DNA from 2 places in the Pseudoalteromonas sp. Hal040 genome. Region 1 is predicted to be linked to the other one. Evidence: riboswitches for the same ligand, from Rfam matches in the RefSeq annotation. Region 1 holds a riboswitch; the other holds the start of a gene.
What was found. Region 1 has a riboswitch for cyclic di-GMP ahead of P4S60_RS20675 (hypothetical protein). Riboswitches for the same ligand answer to the same signal wherever they lie in the genome.

Region 1 (6,437 bases):
GATTAACGCATCAAGTAAAATAGCCAGTTGTGAATTAGTGCCAATGGCTGCTGTGTAACTTTGATCGATTTTTAAAATATCAAAAGGCAATGATTTTAAATATTGCAGGCCAGCATAACCAGTTCCAAAATCATCAATAGCCACTCTGACCCCCTGCTCTCTAAACAGCGTAATAGTCTCTATCACTTCAGTATCGTCAGATTCAATCAGTTCGTTTTCGGTTATTTCGAGTACCAAATGTGGGATCTGGGTGTTCAACTCAAGAGCAAGCTGTTTAAATTTGTCATCTTTGAGGTGTTCACCGGTAATGTTGATATTCACTTTTAATGTTGGATGCCAACGAGTGAGCTTTACTAAATCTTCGGTGATATTTTCAATCACAGCATAGGTCAGTGCTAAGTTAAGGTTATTACTTTCAATATCCGGCAAAAAGCGATTCGGCGTTAAGACTCCCTCTAGTGGATGGTTTAACCTAACTAACACTTCAACCCCTGCAAACTGTTTTGTGTTTGCATTCCAAATAAGCTGATAAAAGTTAATAAAATCACCAGAGTTCAAATGGTTAATCAGCTCATTTTTACGGCTACGGTAATTTTGATGGTACGCTTTAGAAAAGAAGAACAATAAAACAAATACAAACACATACAATGAAATACTTGCCAAAGGCGGGGTATAAACACCTTGGTATAAAGTATCAACATTGACAGCGACGACCAAAGCAAGACTCGGGATATCTTTGACAGGCTCAGCAAGTAAATAGTGCTGATGTGTATCGTCAAACCGATGATCGTTAAGCTCAGTCGTTTTCGTTAAAGGAAACAAATCATAATCAAGTGGCAAGGTGTAACCACCCACAATTGTGATAGGTACGCCTAATTTTGCATCGACTAAAGCAACAAAGTCATAGGGTCTATCAAGCTCATTTATTTTTCGGCTCAATAATGGCTGCGGCAGTAAAGCATTAATCTCAAAGCCATCACTGCGGGTTTTAGCTATAACCAAAGCAGCTTCACCAATGTAATTGGTATGAATTGGTCCAAAATAACGCAATTGTTGGCTTTTAACAGGCTTAGGGCCTATGGTTTTTATTGGCTCAGGAGGAGCTCCCCAACTGGTACAGGTTAAATAGCCATCTGGGTTTACAACACCAAATTCGGCAACATTCGAGATATGAAAATGGGCTTGGCGAAGCGCTAGCAACGTCTTGCTTGAGCAGCTCGGATCAAGCGTATCTGACTGAATAAAAAAATCTTTTAATTGCTTAGTTTGCTTATCGAGATCTGATTTAAGCCATTGGTAGTCTGCCCGTATTTGCTCTCGCGCAACCTGCTTTTTTGCCGCGACTTCCATTGGGTAATCGATAGCAAAAACAAGCATCATTCCAATACTCGCAAGCGTCATGGCTTTAATTTTGTATCTGCGTTTAGGCAAAGTGCAAACTCAACATGTCATCTGATAATAAGCATTGCATATTCTAACTTAAATACCATAAAAAAGGTGTACCTAAAAATACAAATGACGCTCTTTTTTAGCATTGTCATAGAACTGAAAAACTCAACAATTATATTCGCTAAATTGGTAAAAACGAACTACTATATTAGATATATCTAATATAAGGTTTTACTATGCTTTCCTTAAGAAATATTGTGCTATGTACTGCATTACTTTCTCCTAGTCTGTATGCCGCAACAAACTCAGCGACACTAGAAACCCAAGCAGCTGAGCGAGCAACTGAATTTGCCACGACGCTCAAATCAGCATTGGCAGCCGCAATCAAACAAGGCGGTTTAGTTGAAGGAATTAACGTGTGCAAAATGCAAGCCCCAGCCATTGCCGAAAGCTTATCAACCGATGGTTGGACTGTAGCGCGCAAAAGCACTAAAAACCGTAATCCAAATAATAAACCTGATGACTGGGAAGCTGAAAAAATCGCTCAGTTGCTCGATATGATCAGAAACACAGAAAGCATCGATAATGTGACTTTTTCAACCAGCAAAGATGGTCAATTTCGCTTTGCTAAAGCGATAAAGGTCGCGCCAGTGTGCCTCAATTGTCATGGTCAAACGATTGCGCCAGAAGTAAAGCAAGCACTTAGCGAGCATTACCCAAATGATTTTGCAACAGGCTATCGGCTTGGTGATTTAAGAGGAATATTCTCTATTACCAAAACACTCGAAACGTCTGAGCCATAAAATATATGCCTTGTACTCGCATAGTTTGCTCTTAGCAATTAAAATACCCTTTTAAAATCAACCAGGGTGCCATTTATGTCTTTACCTCCTTGCCCACAATGTAACTCTGAATACGTGTATGAAGATCAAAACAATTTAGTATGCCCAGAGTGCGCTCATGAGTGGGATCCAAATGCAGTTAATAACGATGATGTGATCGATGTAAGAGATGCTAACGGCACTTTATTGGTCGATGGCGATAAAGTGACCGTTGCTAAAGATCTAAAAATTAAAGGCAGCTCACAAGTAATTAAAATTGGCACTAAAGCCGTTATCCGCCGAGTGTTAGATAAAAAAGACCACGAATTAGACTGTAAAGTTGATGGCGTCGGTGAAATGATGGTAACTGCTAAGTTTGTTAAAAAAGCTTAATAAACATATTGAGCAGTGCCCAATATAAAAACACTGCTCAATTAGTATACTTTAAAGAAACAAAAAAACATTTCAAATAGAATAGCATTTTAATTCAAAGATATAGAACTTCACTGAAAATATATTCCATTTAAAATCAAAATAATAAGAACATACCCAAAAACAATACACTGATCCCAAAATAGATCCAGAACACTTACTTTAAGGTACAGGAATAATAAATTTATACTAATTATTTTGCATTAAATAATTATTCTCCTACACTTCTTTTCAATCATTATTTCTTGAATACGGAATATGATTTAAACCACGTTTAAAAAGCAGGTATTTTGAACTCTATTTAGGAACTATAAATAGGTGTTCATGCAGTCATACAAATATGTTTTTAACAAAACTAATGTATTAATACTGCCAAACCTACTGTGAGGTAGGGACGGAAAGCCACGGGTCTTCTCTGAAAGAGGTAAGGAAATGGGAAGATAGCCGGGTTGTGGAATTTGGAATCCAGAACAATGAAACATCACATCTTTAGCACAGCATTACTTGCTGTCGCTTTCACATCAACAGCTTACGCAGTAGACGATCCGAATTTTGGTGCACAGTCATTGCGAGGCGAAATCGGCACGAAAGGAGTTTTCTTGACCATTCCTTACGATGAAGTTCGTTATGGTAATGGTGATAACAAAGCATATATAAAACCTGAAGAATACAAAATGATGTACTCGGATAGCATTGGCGGCAAAGTAACCTGCCCTGCTATTAAAGGGCCAGGTCTAAAAGGATTGAATTACCATCAATTCAAAAACGGCATTGAATGCTCATGGAAATCTCGCCCCGGTAGTAATGCCGAAATTATAACTTTTACTTTGATGCCAGGTGGAGACACAGGTAAGTCGCCAAAACACTATCGAGGAAAAAATAAAGTTGTAACATGGACAGGCATTATTAACGATGCTAATGGCCAAGGTGCTGTAACGAAAAGCTATAAAACAACCCTAAGTTTGGATATGTTCGATTACCGTAATGGTAACTCTCATAAAGCTTTTGTTTTCAAAAAGAATCATAAAGTGAAGCTTGGGGATTTTACGTCGACTAAAGGTTCAATCCGTGACTTTATTTGTGACTTCAATGGTCAAAAAATAAATGTACTCAAAGATCATACACCTGTTGGTCAATTTGGTAAAAAAGGCGTCAAGTGCACTTACATGCTTAAACAAAATGGTAAAGACCCTCATTACTATGGTGAAGTCGTGTTTAAATAATAATTTAGAAAAAACACAATAACTAGCTTTCCTTTTCATTCAAAGCCTAGCCTGCGCTAGGCTTTTTTATTTTACTTTTTTGTCACCACGCCTTCAGGTATATGTAAAGTACGTTGCGGGAAAGGAATTGTCAGGCCTGCACTCTCGATTGCCTCTTTGACACGTTTATTTAAATCCCAATAGGTTTGCCAATAGTCTTCATTTTTAGCCCATGCTCTTAGCTGAATATTCACCGAGCTCTCAGCCATGGCTGTCACCATCACTTGCGCCGCTGGCTCACTCAGTAATCGGCTTTCGTTCGCGGCAATATCTTTTAGCACCGCAAAGCCGTCATCGATTGAATCGGCATATGAGATACCCACAACAATATCCATTCGGCGTTTGCCATTTCGCGTGAAGTTTTTAATATTGTTACCCCACACTATGCCATTAGGTGATGCGATATAAAGACCATCAATCGTTTGAAAAACACTGGTGAATAGGTTTACCTCAGAGACAGTACCTTGCATCGAGCCTATCTCAACAAAATCTCCGACTTTAAATGGCCTTAATATAAGTAACATCATGCCTGCAGCAATATTACTTAAGGTGTCTTTAAGGGCTAAACCTATCGCTAAGCCAGCAGCACCCATTAGCGCAATAAGGCTTGCTGTATTCACGCCAAAGATATCTAAAATAAACACCCCGCCAATAATATACACGGCATAACCTGCCACAGACGACAAAATAGGCAGCAAGGTATTATCAACTTTTTTAAGGGTAGCATTGGAGTTTTTGATAGCCTTTTTCACTGACTTAGCAAGTACTACACTGGCAATTAAAATAGCAATTGCGAGTATCACTTTATAGCCTAGCGCTATAATTGTTTCTGAGTTATTGAGCCAAAACTCATTGATAGTTTGCTTCATAAAGGTCCTTGATTTTTTGAATTCTAAATTGCATTTATTTATAAATTGAAAGGAAAAGCCATGCGTTATAGGCAATAAAAATCAGCAATAAACCAACGCCTTCAGCGCGATTTACCCTGCCAACACCACGGTGGCCATAGGCAAAAATTAATAAAAATATTGAAAGAGAGATCATCGCCAGCCAGTCTCGCGATAATAGATCAGGTGAAAGGTTAACAGCAGGCGCAATCATCCCTGCAATGCCTGTGACGGCTAAAATATTAAACATGTTTGAGCCAATCACATTACCAATCGCAATGTCGTGTTCACCTTTTCTGGCAGCGGCAATTGAAGCTGCAAGCTCAGGAAGCGAGGTGCCAAGTGCCACGATTGTGAGACCTATAATGAGGTCGCTAATGCCCATGAGTTCAGCAATATTGACCGCCCCCCATACCAAGAACCTTGAACTTGCAATGAGGACTACAAGCCCAACAATTAGCCAGGTAATAGCCGCTTTAAGTGACATTGTTTGCACGTTAAGTTCGTGCTCAACATCTTTTGCTAAGCTGTCATTTTTGCTTTTAAGGCCAGAATAGATACTCCAACCAATAAAACTGCAAAAGCCAAATAACAAGATACCCGCATCGAAACGTGATAAGTCGCCATCAACAATCAGTAATGCAAATAGCGCACTTACTGCAAGCAGAAGCGGGAGCTCTTTTTTGACAATCAAAGAGTGAACAGTAATCGGGGCTATTAACGCGGTTATCCCTAATATAAGCCCAATGTTGACAATGTTTGACCCCACGGCATTGCCTAAAGCAAGCTCAGGACTGCCATCAGCAGCTGCCATAGCCGATACCAACATCTCAGGAGCCGACGTACCAAAGCCAACCACTATCATCCCAATAAGCAAACTTGGCATACCTGCATATTTTGCGCTTACAGCGGCGCCATCAACAAAACGATCTGCACTCCAAATCAACAATGCAAAGCCAACGATAATGGCAAGAATAAACAAGATCATCGTGCTCTCCCGCAAAAGGGTGGCAAAGCAAAATGAGGTAAATAAAGCGATTTAAGAGAACAGAAATAACCATAAAAATGGTTTTGAAATGTAACAAGCACGAGACGATTCCTTAGGGCGAAGAACAATAAGGCATACATCGTGGTCGCCCATTGAACCCGATACATGCCTTAAGTCTTGTCAATCCGGTTTGCGGACATGAACGCCACGAACATTGGTTCAGAGACTGTTGACGTTCATCTTAATCTAAGAGACTACTCCCCTAAGGTTAGGTACAGACTATATAGCTAAAAGTCATACAATTAAAGCTCTATTTGTTCCTTTTTTATTTATTTTTTAGAAGCTCAAATGCTCTACAACAATCCCTGTAACTTGGCAATTTTCACAGCTCAACTGCCAGCCAGCAGCCCAAGTTGTTGCGCTTAGCTTTGCTGCGCAAAGCGGGCAGACTTCGTCAGAAAATGTACTGGGGGTAATATCTTTAGCTTGATTAGAAAACGGCCTTAACAACCAGAGAATATTATCATCAATACTCATTGTCAGATCATGACGGAGCGTCTCGCAATAAGCATCAAACACCGCATGTTTGTACTGCTTTTCGTGCTCAGCAGATTGACTAGCATAAACACTCAACGCATTTTCGATGTCTTTTAGACGT
Region 2 (6,437 bases), on a different contig from region 1:
TTTAACTTTGTAAATGGTCCGTATAAACGCTTTATTGTGCGTTGTGTTGAATGGCGCTGGTTTGTGTTGTTTGCGTTTGTTGGCTTGTTAATTATGACCTTTGGTCTGATTACATCAAACCAAGTGCGTGTTGTACCAACACCTAAAGTACCTCATGATTTTCCGCAAATTCGTTTAGAGATGAATGAAAATGCCTCGGATATGCAAACAATTAATGCGATCCGTGAAATCGAAGCCATGGTCCACAAAGTCGACCAAGAGACAGAGCGTGAGTTTGGCCAAAAGCTGATTCGCGATATCTTAGTGTTTAACCAAGGTCGTACTGAAGCACAGCTACTGGCTCCGCTGGTCGATGAAGAGTTACGTCCTTATAACGCATTTGAATTATCTCGTCGTTGGCGTGAACAAATGCCAAGTATCCCGGGTGTGAAATCACTGCAAATTTACGATGACGTGAATGGCGGTGGTATGGATGGTGAGTTTGGTTACTTACTTTACGGCCCAGATATCGATACTTTAAATGATGCAGGTCGTCGTTTCATCCAACTATTACAACAGCAAAAAGGCTTGTTTGATATTAGTTCGACCATCGATCCGGCGAGCAAAGAAGTGCAATTAAGCTTAAAACCTGTGGCATATGATTTAGGTTTAGACCTTGCCAATATTGCTAATCAAGTAGGTGCAAGTTTCTACGGTGGTGAAGCTCAGCGTGTTATTCGCCGTGGTGAAGAAGTGCGCGTCATGGTTCGTTATCCGAAATTAACACGTGAAGCGTTTGCCTCATTAAAGCATGCCGTTATTACAACACCTGCTGGTAAAGAGGTCATGCTAGGTGATGTTGTCGAGCTGAATGAAACGCCAGGTATTAGTTATATTCGCCGTGAAGGTGGCTATCGTACTGTGTATATCTACGGCAGTATCGATGAAGAAGCGATTGAACCGGGCGAAGTTGTTAAGCAAGTTAAAGAGACTCTGTTACCGCAACTTAAAGAAGAATACCCATCAGTTAAAACTGAGTTAGGTGGTTCTATTGAAGAGCAACAAGCGCAAGCTAATGAGCAAATCATGTTCTTCATCGGCGGTATGATTTTAGTGTATATCTTGCTTGCAGTACCGCTTAAGAGCTATTCACAGCCTCTTATTGTTATGTCGGTTATTCCATTTAGCTTAACCGGTGCAATTTGGGGTCACTTCTGGTTTGGTTTAGACATTAGCTTGATGTCGGGCTTTGGTTTGATTGCGGCAGCGGGTGTGGTAATCAACGACTCGTTAGTTATGACTGACTTTGTAAACCAAGCGCGCCGTGAAGGTATTTCAACTCGCGAAGCAGTTATCGAAGCAGGTTGTGCACGCTTTAGAGCAATTACCTTGACTTCAATTACAACCTTTGCTGGTGTACTACCGATTATGTTCGAAACCAGCTTACAAGCTAAATTTGTCATTCCAATGGCAGTAGCTCTTGGTTTTGCGGTTATGTTTGCAACCCTAATCACGCTAGTACTTGTACCTTGTTTGTACATCATCATGAGTGATGTGGGTAATATCTTCTTGAAAGTATTCCGTGCGGGGCACCGAGTAACGACCAGAAGAAAACTAGCAAGGGATTAATACCCCCTCAGTTTAAAAGCCAACCTAAAGGTTGGCTTTTTTGTATCATTCGTTTTTACTAGTAACTATTTGCTATATAAGACGTTTGGTTACATTCTTTTGTTTGATTTGTGATTCGGTCACGATTATACTCAGTCTTGTTTTTGGCAAACTAACTGAAAGGTTAGGACGCAAAGTTTCCGGTCTAAGGTTTTAAACTATGATAGCGGGACCGCTGATAAGCACATAATCTAGTGCTTTGGATCTCTTGCCTCAAACTAAAAGTATTTATTTTGTTCGGTTGTTAGATAATGCCTATTAGTTGTTCTTAGGGTGATATTTTGTTTATGCATACGTCAATGGCCTCCGGGAAGTGGTTGCCGATTGGTTGCTTAAATCATCATACCCAACTGTTTGTTGGTGATAGGGTGATTGTGACCTTTTATGACATGCAAGGAGAGCTAGTCGATTTATCATTCGAATACCCGATCAGCAGTTCCGATCAGGGTGAGCCTCATAATTGGCCACGTTCTGTTGCCGAGCATATTAACGTGCATATTCCGCTGGTTAAAGCGGGCAAAATGACCGAACAAGGTTTAGTGGTTGCGTACCGTTCAAACCAAATTTATGCCCTAGAAGGGTCGGGCATTACGCAGGTAAAAGTGGCTTTTAATTGCATCGCAAAATGTAAAGAGCGAGTGCAAGATAGTCTGCAAGATTATGACTATGTCTACCCACAAGCATGCAGCGATTACAGTGCGGGTGTTAAAGTACTACAGCCAAAAACGGGTCATATTTATATGTGTAAACCGTGGCCATTTAGCGAGTTTTGTCGTGTTAAAGATTCACACAACCCGCTGTTTGAGCCAGGTGTAGGAAAAAGCTGGGCTATGGCTTGGCAGCAAGTATCGTATTAACAGTTTCCCCCTAAATGCTATTTTAGCATTGCTTAGCCCACTCAATTTGAGTGGGCTTTTTTAATACCAACCCGCAATAATACTTAATCATTTTGAGGGATTAAACCTATCGCTAACTGCGTTAAAAATTTCTCATTTAGAACAACTAAATAACGAATTTTTTGCCTTGTTATCAACGAGGTTTCATTGCCTCAAAATAGACTACTTAATTAAGCGGATTGGTATTAATCATTTTGAGGAATTAAACCTGTCGCTAACTGCGTTAAAAATTTCTCATTTAGAACAACTAAATAACGAAATTTTTGCCTTGTTATCAACGAGGTTTTATTGCCTCAAAATAGACTACTTAATTAAGCTGATAGGTATAATTCTGTGATAAACTGCCAGCAATTCGTTTTTTATTTTGGTTTTTCCCTGTGTCATCAAAATCGTATTCTTTGTCTTTACTCGCGCATCCTCCTGTTGCCAAAAAACACCCTCATCCATTAATGACTCACCAACAGACTCGCACCGATAACTATTATTGGATGCGTGATGATGAGCGTGAAAATGAGGATGTATTAGCGCACTTAAATGCCGAAAACGATTATTGCGATAAGCAACTAGCCGATATAAAACCACTGCGCGAACAACTATTTAATGAGCTAAAAGACCGTATTGTTAAAGACGACAACACGGTACCTGTGAAAGATGGCCAGTATTGGTATCACTCAGAAGTACGTGGCGACGATGAATATGCACGCCATTATCGCAGCAGCTCAATAGAAGCGCACGACAAGCACCTGTTGTTAGATGTAAACCAATTAGCTGGCGACTACGAATTTTATGAATTAGGCGAAGTTGCAATTAGCCCTGACGAGCAGTTACTTGCTTACTCTGAAGACACCGAAGGGCGCCGTATTTACACTGTGCGTTTTAAAAATATTGCCAGCGGTGAGATGTTTAGCGATGTGCTGGAAAACACCGAAGGCCAAGTGGTGTGGGCTAATGACAGTAAAACCGTTTTTTATGTGAAAAAAGATCTACAAACCTTATTGGGTTTTCAGGTTTACCGCCATGTTTTAGGCACCTCGCAAGCTGATGATGTACTGGTTTATGAAGAGCAAGATAAAAGCTTTTTTATGGGGCTTGGCAAAAGCCGCGATGAAAGCCTTATCATTATTGACCTTGCGACTACAGAAACAAACGATACTTGGGTGCTGGATGCCAATAACCCAGAAGGTGAGTTTAGTGCCTTAATGCCACGCGAAGAAGGCCATGAATTCGATGTCGATAAGCTAGGTGATACCTTTTACATCGTGACTAACTGGCAAGCAAAAAACTTTCGGTTAATGACGGCTACGCAAAGCACCATTGCCGATAAAAGTCTTTGGCAGGAGCATACACCGCATCGCGAAAACGTATTGTTAGAAGGAGTCGAGATTTTTGATGACTACCTTATCCTAACCGAGCGAGAACTTGGCCAAACACGTTTTGTTGTAGTTAATCAGCAAGCCGACCGTCTTACTTTAGAGTTTGATGATCCTTGTTATTATGCTGCAATTGCCATGAACCCCGAGCCGAATGTGAGCACTGCGCGTGTTTACTATTCAAGCTTAACTACGCCAGGTTCTTTGTATGATGTTGATTTAAAAACAGGTAACAAAACCTTATTAAAACAACAGCAAGTGCTAGGGGGTTTTAACCCAGAACATTATCGCTCAGAGCGTTTAATGGTTACTGCAAGAGATGGCGAGAAAGTACCAGTTTCTTTGGTTTATCGTATTGATAAATTTACTAAAGATGGCACTAACCCAGTACTGCAATACGGCTATGGCGCGTACGGCATTACCATCGATCCTAGCTTTTCAAGCAGTTCATTAAGTTTACTAGACCGCGGTTTTGTTTATGCGATTGCGCATATTCGCGGTGGCGAAATGTTAGGTCGTCACTGGTATGAGCAAGGTAAAAAGCAATATAAGCAAAATAGCTTTAGCGATTTTATTGATGTTACTCATGGGCTTACTGAGCAAGGCTATGCACACCCAGAAAAAGTATTTGCGTCTGGTGGCAGTGCTGGTGGCTTATTAATGGGGGCCGTGGTTAACCAAGCACCTGAGCTTTATTTAGGTATTGGTTGCCATGTGCCATTTTTAGATGTGCTAACCACGATGCTCGATGAGAGTATTCCCCTGACGACCAATGAATATGACGAATGGGGTAACCCTAATGACCCTGCATTTTATGATGTGATTCAGGCTTACTCGCCGTACGATAATATTAAGCCGCAGGCTTACCCTAATATTCTCGTTACTACCGGATTCCATGATTCTCAAGTGCAATACTGGGAACCAATGAAGTGGGTTGCAAAGCTGCGAGAGTTTAAAACCGATGACAACATTTTGGTATTTAAAACCGACATGGATGCAGGCCATGGTGGCGCATCGGGTCGCTTCAAAAGCCTTGAGGAAAAGGCATTAGAAATGGCCTTTTTTATTGCTTTATTACCAAATTAAGGCTTAGATAAATAAGTAAATAAATTTTATAAGCGTAAACTTAAGTTGTATTTCAAAGGGGTAAGCATGTTTAAAGCCCATGGTGATTGGCGTTATTTTGTTGAGCCGCCAGTGATTTATGTGGAAATGAGCGGCAGCTTTAATAAAGAAGCCGTTGCTTCATTTAGTATTGAAATCGCTCAAGAAATTATGAAGTATCCAGAGAATTCTATTCAGTATGCTGTGGTCAATTTAGAGCAATTTGAATTAGCAACTGCCGATAGTATTGAGATTGCAAAGGTTTATTTTCAGGCCGTCAAAGCGCGGGGCTACAAACGCGTTGACTATATTAAAGCGAATATCATTGCTCGCAATTTATTAGAAACCGTTTGGTCGGGCGTCGAAATGGATATTAACTTTCACCCAGATGCTGAAAGCTTTTTTCAAGCAAGACCTGAGTACGATAATTTAAGAAAGTGGTTAAAGTAGAATATAAAAAAAGCCCTCAAATGAGGGCTTTTTCGTATCTGTTGTAAATATTAACCAAGATAAGCTTTTAACATCCAAACAAGTTTCTCTTGTTCTTTGATGTAGTCGCCCATAAGTGATGCTGTACCTTCGTCATCTGCATCACCTGCTTGTGCGAGGATTTCACGCTGCATCTGAATAAGCGTGCTGTAACCTGCTAATAGGTTTTCTACTGCCGCTGTGCCTTCAGTGATATTTTTAGCTTCACTAATTTTGCTTGCTTCAATGTACTCAGAGAATGCATGCACAGGTGTACCACCTAACGTTAAAATACGCTCTGCAATCTCATCTACTTTCTCAAGCAGTAGGTTATAAATTTCTTCAAATTTAAGGTGTAATTCAAAAAAGTTACGACCTTTGATGTTCCAATGAAAGCTGCGTGCGTTCATGTATTGAATTTGGTAGCAGCTTAATAAAGAGTTAAGTGATTTTACGATATCTTCACTTTTTGCGCTGTTTAAACCAATTGCATTTACCTGTGACATAGATTTGCTCCTTAAAAAACCGTTATTTGTTTACTTGCTAGTGCTTGGTGTTAAGTATTAGCCATCTTGGTTAATCTGTAAAATGGTTTAATTCGAACGCTGTGATAGGTTTTAGCTATCAAAGGTTGGTTTTGTCCATTTGTGCACTATCAACATAACATTAAATTACTTTTATATAGACTTGGGGCAACTGAGCAAAAAATCTACCTTATTTTACGAATATTTTAAAATTAGGCAGAAAGTATGATCTAAAACAAGGTTTGCACTCGCTGCTAACAACGCCGATTTAGAACTTGATTTAGGTCAAAAAAGCAACGAACTAGAAGCGCATAATGACTTTACCGCATTTAACCAGGAGAAGAAAAATGGACGGTAAAACAGTTAAAGAAAATAAAGCAGAATTAGTTGTTGTAGTGATTGCGTTACTTACATTTGTGATTGGTTTA

Region 2: it holds a riboswitch for cyclic di-GMP, as region 1 does, so the genes downstream of both, P4S60_RS16410 (chitin-binding protein) here and P4S60_RS20675 (hypothetical protein) in region 1, are expected to answer to the same signal.

What each region holds. Positions count from the first base shown of each region.
Region 1 covers NZ_JARLUU010000002.1:679,441-685,877, forward strand. Annotated here, with positions in the region: gene P4S60_RS20660 (EAL domain-containing protein) at 1-1,431, opposite strand, end outside; gene P4S60_RS20665 (Tll0287-like domain-containing protein) at 1,626-2,192, shown strand; gene P4S60_RS20670 (zinc ribbon domain-containing protein YjdM) at 2,268-2,603, shown strand; cyclic di-GMP riboswitch class I at 3,004-3,099, shown strand; gene P4S60_RS20675 (hypothetical protein) at 3,116-3,865, shown strand; gene P4S60_RS20680 (mechanosensitive ion channel family protein) at 3,937-4,773, opposite strand; gene P4S60_RS20685 (calcium/sodium antiporter) at 4,808-5,779, opposite strand; gene P4S60_RS20690 (hypothetical protein) at 6,116-6,437, opposite strand, start outside.
Region 2 covers NZ_JARLUU010000001.1:3,510,558-3,516,994, reverse strand. Annotated here, with positions in the region: gene P4S60_RS16415 (efflux RND transporter permease subunit) at 1-1,608, shown strand, start outside; cyclic di-GMP riboswitch class I at 1,744-1,827, shown strand; gene P4S60_RS16410 (chitin-binding protein) at 1,935-2,504, shown strand; gene P4S60_RS16405 (S9 family peptidase) at 2,921-4,999, shown strand; gene P4S60_RS16400 (hypothetical protein) at 5,066-5,467, shown strand; gene P4S60_RS16395 (Dps family protein) at 5,518-5,991, opposite strand; gene P4S60_RS16390 (hypothetical protein) at 6,357-6,437, shown strand, end outside.